2 regions of the Bacillus sp. JJ1122 genome follow, and region 2 is predicted to be linked to the other one. Evidence: riboswitches for the same ligand, from Rfam matches in the RefSeq annotation. Region 2 holds a riboswitch; the other holds the start of a gene.
What was found. A riboswitch is a leader RNA that binds a small molecule or an ion and turns the genes downstream of it on or off. The one in region 2 is predicted to bind preQ1.
Positions count from the first base shown of each region.

Region 1: another riboswitch for preQ1. It lies ahead of queC (7-cyano-7-deazaguanine synthase QueC); the one in region 2 lies ahead of V7201_RS02610 (QueT transporter family protein).

Region 1 is NZ_JBALQL010000026.1:53,876-56,984, forward strand. Features, by position in the region: gene queE (7-carboxy-7-deazaguanine synthase QueE) at 1-91, opposite strand, end outside; gene queD (6-carboxytetrahydropterin synthase QueD) at 84-560, opposite strand; gene queC (7-cyano-7-deazaguanine synthase QueC) at 563-1,216, opposite strand; PreQ1 riboswitch class I at 1,272-1,314, opposite strand; gene V7201_RS15785 (hypothetical protein) at 1,594-2,013, shown strand; gene V7201_RS15790 (hypothetical protein) at 2,027-2,488, shown strand; gene V7201_RS15795 (nucleotidyltransferase domain-containing protein) at 2,536-3,109, opposite strand, start outside.
Region 2 is NZ_JBALQL010000003.1:62,200-65,308, forward strand. Features, by position in the region: gene V7201_RS02595 (protein phosphatase 2C domain-containing protein) at 1-295, shown strand, start outside; gene V7201_RS02600 (DsrE/DsrF/DrsH-like family protein) at 509-904, opposite strand; gene V7201_RS02605 (GNAT family N-acetyltransferase) at 1,138-1,620, opposite strand; PreQ1 riboswitch class I at 1,714-1,758, shown strand; gene V7201_RS02610 (QueT transporter family protein) at 1,765-2,250, shown strand; gene V7201_RS02615 (NUDIX hydrolase) at 2,301-2,735, opposite strand; gene V7201_RS02620 (LysE family translocator) at 2,788-3,109, opposite strand, start outside.

The DNA of each region.
Region 1 (3,109 bases), on a different contig from region 2:
CGGTTCGCACGAACATGGTTTTCTGGCCGATAACCATCCCTTCACCCTGGATGGTGGGGCCAAATATTTCGATAATTGGTATCTTACTCAAGCTCCATCCACTCCCGTCTTGCTTCGGCATAGCTTGTAGGAGTTTCATAGAGGCGAACGAACTCCACCCTGGCTCCATCATATTGATCCTGTCTTTCAATAAGGGCTTCCGCCATTTTTTCATAAATCCAAACCACCATATTTTCGGCAGTTGTATTCATCGGAGGAAGCGTTTCATTTAAGTATTTGTGATCAAGATAGATTTCAATTTTTGACTTCCATATTTCTTTAATATCGCCAAAGTCGATCATCAGGCCGCGCTCATCGACAAAGCCGCTCAGTCCAAAAATAACTTTATAGGTATGACCGTGCAGATTCTTGCACTTCCCTTCATAAGCATGAAGGTGATGAGCAGAATCAAAGGTGAACTCCTTGCTGACAAGCACACGTTTTGAATGATATTTTAATTGTTCTCTCTTGATATCCTGATCAATTTTTTGAAGCTGTTCTACAATACGGAAACCGAACATGATTAAACAGCTCCTTCCAAGAACTCATCGAGCCCCTTTTTTCTCAGCAGACAGGCCGGGCAGACACCACATCCGTCAGCTATGATGCCGTTATAACAAGTTAAGGTCTTGGTACGGACAAAGTCAAAAGCACCCAATTGATCTGCGAGCTTCCACGTTTCCGCTTTATTCAGCCACATTAGAGGCGTGTGTATGACAAAATTCTCGTCCATCGAAAGGTTCAATGTGACGTTCAACGATTTAACGAATATATCCCTGCAATCCGGGTATCCGCTGAAATCTGTTTCACAAACACCAGTCACGATGTGTTTGGCATTTACCTGGCTTGCCAGCACACCTGCAAAGGACATAAACAATAAGTTTCTCCCTGGTACGAAGGTTGACGGCAAGCCTCCGTCTTCCCCGTCCTTCACTTCTATTTCATCTCTTGTCAGTGCATTAGGTGCTAACTGATTTAACAGACTCATATCAAGAATATGATGTCTGATTCCGAGTTCTTTCGTAATTTCTTTCGCGCAATCAATTTCTGTCCGGTGCCTCTGGTTATAATCAAAGGTTACCGCTTCTACTTCTGCAAATTGCCCCATCGCCCAGAACAAACATGTAGTACTGTCCTGGCCGCCGCTGAAAACAACTACGGCTTTTTCATTTTTCATTCTGAAAATCTCCTTTTAAACGGAAAAAACAGTACTACTAAGACAGCAGTACTGTTTATCCTTAGTTTTTTTGAGAGGGTAGCTAGAACCTCTTCCGTAAAGACGGATTTATGTGATTTTGAACTAATTTATTTTATCATACATTTTATAATTGGGAAGCTTTTTTTATTCCGGAATTCCTTATATCTTCTTATTTCAACTTCTTTTTCTAGAAATCCCCTCCTTTCAACACCATATTGGAAAACAACAATTAAAACGGGTGCAGTCTGAAATTTTTCTATACCGGATGTGAAAAATCAGCTGAATTACTATTGAGAAGGGAGAAGTGTTGAAACACTATTGAATCCATTCTGCATACATTGAACGTGAGGTGATTTATGATGCCGGAATGGATTGTTGCATTCTTTCCAGTGAATTTTTTATCAGCATACGTTTTGTACATTTACCTTTACAATCGAAGGGAGCAAATTGGTTTTCATTTGGGGATGAATATCGCCATGGTTGCCGGGGGAGGAATGGCACTTGGTACCGGGCTCATTTTCATCAATCTTTATCCATTGTATTTTCTTGAGGCTACCCTTGTTGCAGTGATAATTGGAAGTCTAACTGGCATCTTCTTTGGCAACCTATTTGACTGCCAAACCTTATTGACCGGGTATATTAACGGACTAATGATGGGGATTATGGCTCCAATGATCGGAGCAGCTGCCTCTGAGGGAATTCTTTTCTTGTTGATGATCGAAATATTTATCATAAGCAGCTTTTGCTTAGTGGCTGCCTTTGCCTACAGGGGTTAGATGGAGGTCTTCAATGCAAATCATCTTAATTTCTACCACTTTTGTTAATGTTGCCTTCGGTGTTTGGCTATATTTTGTACTGAGTAAGTGCAAGTTTTTATTAAACGACAGGTTTGGCTACATCTCGGTTAAGACTTCCAGCAGCACATTAAGTCTTGTTGCCTCTTTGAACCTTTTTTTGCTTTTTCCTGCTGATTTTGAGATAACTGGTCTGCTCAATCTATTGCTGGGAATAGGAATAGGATGGCTGTTTGGTTCACTGTTGAATGCCCAAACATTGATAGCGGGAATTTATAATGGCGGAATGGGGGCGATTATGGGAACAATGGCAGGTGCGGTTGTCATGAATCCGGCTATTTGCGGGTTGCCTTCAACGATTCTTTCTGAACAGGAAATCATCATTTTCTTTGCGTTGTTAAGCATATGTATCCAAGGAATAACGGCATTCATGCTTCTGTTTTCTTTCAGGGCTTGAATTCTCATAAAAATAAAGAATAAAGCAGCCTGCTTGGCTGCTTTTGTTTACTTTATCGAAAACCCTTCAAATAATTTACCTCCAAAAGGTTCTAAAATGGAGTCTGCAAGCTCAACGACCTGACTTTTTTCTCCACTTTTATAATAGTTGTCAAAGGCTTGAACAAAATAGTTTGCAAAGTGTGGATCAAATTTGGTTAATTCCCTGAACATCCATTTTGAATTTCCAATCCAATGTTTATTTGTCCTTAGCACAAATTCATGTAAAAGATCAGCCAAGGCATTTGCAATAAAGAGTTCTTCAGCTCTTTTTGTTGAGCCGATGAAATCATCAAGTGTATCTGTAATAAAATAGCGCTTCATTTCAATCTCTTTTTCTGTCCACAATTCAGGCCCATTTTCGATTATGGATGCTGCTTCCTCTCTGATCGCTGGCAATATCTCGCTGTCCTTGAGAACTATTCCTTCAGAAACCATCCTTGGCAAGCTTGGTCTTGCCCTTTTAACGTCACTTTCGAAAAATATTTTATACGAATGGAGATTATGGACAAAAACCTCGACTGGCCAGCCAAATGTTCTTAATGATTCCCTGTAAGGTGACGTCACCTTACAATCAAAAATC
Region 2 (3,109 bases):
GATTGGACAGGTGAACACTTTTGAGATGCCAGTCCCCTGCTACAGCACCGGCAGAAAGGAACTGCGGCAGGGCATTAATCATCTCTTGCTGACAACCGATGGTTTAATAGAATGCCCTGGGGAACGATTCTCCAATCCACAGGACATTTTCCGGGTTTTCTCGAAATCTTCTAATGGAGAAAGCGTTGAGACTTTATTAAAAGGAATTCAGGAAAACAATGTTCGTGACAGTACGACAATTGTGTCCTGGATGGTGGATGTAACCGAGAAAGCTACATTGGCCAGCAATCAGTAAAATCTCATAGATACAGAGGTTCATTCGGATAAAAACGTTTCAAGAAAAAATAAAACGACCATTTCCCATAAGCATTTGGGAAATGGCCGCACCTTTGATTGATCTTTGGGTCTGCTTTTACAGGGTTATGGGTACTCTGTTTCTGTTTTAACAAAGGTACCTCATTTTACTTTCGTTAAAATAGCAACAAAGATTACAAAAAGAGTTAAAAACTTAGAAAGTCAAAGTAACATCTGCATCTGTTGCAAACTCTAGGAATGTTACAGCTCCGCCTACTTCAAGTCCATCAACAAAAGCTTCTTTTTCAAGTCCCATTACATCCATTGTCATTTGGCAGCCAATGAATTTAACGCCCATTTCCACGGCCATTTCAACCAATTCTGGAATAGCAGGAACGTTGGCCTTTGCAAAACCTTCTGCAAAGTGTTCTTTGCCTTCTGGCATAGGAAGCTGCTTGTATGCTTCCTTATGGATTAAATTCAAGCCTTCAAATGTAAAAAATACAGCTACTTCCTGATCAGTGGCAGCCGCTGCTGTTGCGATATTAAATACTTTATAAGCCTCAAATAAGCCACCATTACTTGCGATAATTGCTACTTTTTTACTCATTGTTATTCCTCCTTATATTTAAAAACCATTCCTGATATTATTCAGGGATAAATTTAATTTGACGATTTAATTATACCGTTACCCCTATTGGTATAATAATAACCTAAAAATGAAGCAGGGTCAATCCTGTTTTTGTGTCTGGTTCGCAGGTTTGCTTAAATTCACGCTAAACTATGCGGCAGAAGAGACAAGAGTTTTTAAAAGAAATTTTTCTAGCAGATCAAAATCTGTGATCAAGTGTTGCTCCTATGCTCGTCACAAGTTTTTTTCATAATAAAATTAATAAACTCGATTCCTCCTACCCTCTTGTTTTGCATTTTTACCTCAACGTATCCTTTGGAAAGAAAAAAGTCCAAAGCTGTAATGCTGGCTTCTGTGGTCAGCTCCTCATATCCCTTCAAGCATGCAACTGATTCCAGTTTTCTTAAAATCGCTGAACCAATGCCTCTCGCTTGATAGTTTTTATGTGTGTATAAGAGATCAATTTCCCTCTGGGAGTTAAGGTTTCCGAAACCTGCCACTACCCAATCCACCTCAGCTGTCACTGCAAAACTGTTTCTTAGTCTGCTGTCTAAACTTTCTATACTGGAAAAGCTATTAGCCCAGATTTCACATTGCTCTTGTGTATAATCTCCATGGTTAACACTTAGGATGGTTTCTCTGAACAATTTCAGAATGGCCGGGGCATCTGCTGTTGCATAGGATCTAATTTCCATTTGTAAAATCTCCTTATTTTTATTATTTCCGCACACGAAAATGGTATTGTGATAAGGTCTTTTATCCTATATAATTTAAAATTGGCTTTCATAACAAACGTGGTTCGTAACCATCCCACGTTAAAAAACTAGGAGAGATGAAGAATGAATACGAGAACGATTGTCCGGAACGGACTCCTAGCTGCATTATATATTGCGGTTTCTGCTATTATTCAGCCATTTGGCTTCACGAACGTTCAATTCCGAGTATCGGAAATGTTCAACCACCTGATTGTTTTCAATAAGAAATATTTTTATGGAATCGTATTAGGCGTATTTTTAACGAACCTGCTCTTTTCTCCGATGGTCGCTTATGACCTTGTTTTCGGAGTTGGCCAGTCTGTGATTTCATTGCTCGTCACAATTTTCACAGCAAAATATATTAAGAGCATTATCGCACGGATGGCCGTGAACACTTTGGTTTTCACCTTCACGATGTTCCTGATCGCCATTGAATTGAACCTGGCATTCCAATTGCCGTTCTGGTTCACTTGGCTGACAACAGCTGCCGGCGAATTAACGGTGATGGCAGTCGGCATCCCCGTTATGCTCGCCATCCACAAGCGCGTGAATCTGGAAAAATTGGTTTAAGTATAGTGAAAACGCATGGATTCCATTATCCATGCGTTTTTTTTTGCATTTCATGCCTGAAAGGATATGTTCTCCCGAAGGTTTTTTTCATTTATTAGATTTAGAAGAAACTCCCGATCCTCAGGAAAACCAAAATCCGCTTCGCTCATCCCAGTTACTTCTTTCCACGCTATCTCATGGATCAGCCCGTCCGGATCCTGAATCCGCGGTTCGCCACCTGTTATCATCACTTCAAAAAACTGGAGCTTAATATCAACCCCAAATGAGTTACCTGTTTTTATGTATAAAGGCCTGATGATTTCGACTTCATATCCCGTTTCCTCAAATACTTCCCTGATGCAGCATTCTTCAGAAGTTTCATTCAGGTCTATCCCACCTGCCGGAATAGCCCAAAGCTTTTCTTCCTCTTCTTTTCCCTGCCGAACCATCAGCACTTCCTCATGTTCATTTATACAGACTCCAGCAGCACCTACCCAAAGATCCACCCTGTACCCCCTATATTGTGAGCCTTTTTTATGGCTGTCTTTAATAAAAATTTTATTTTACAAACGCTAAAATCCCCAGCGCAATGATCAGCAAACCAGCAATCTTATTGACCAGACCTAAATGCGGAGTGATCTTATTTTTAAAAATGCTGACAATGAGGCTAAGACTTACCCACCATATGGCCGCACCAAAAAATACGCCGCCAATCAGCGTTACAGCAGTCAAACCTGTATCTGAACTCTGATCAAATCCCAGCCCCGCAAACATCGCGGTGAAATTTAGAATAGTGACCGGATTTGTAATCATCAATAAGAATGTAGATAGATACATACCTACCAGGCTTTTACCCTGCAGATTCGCTGCGGTACTGGCA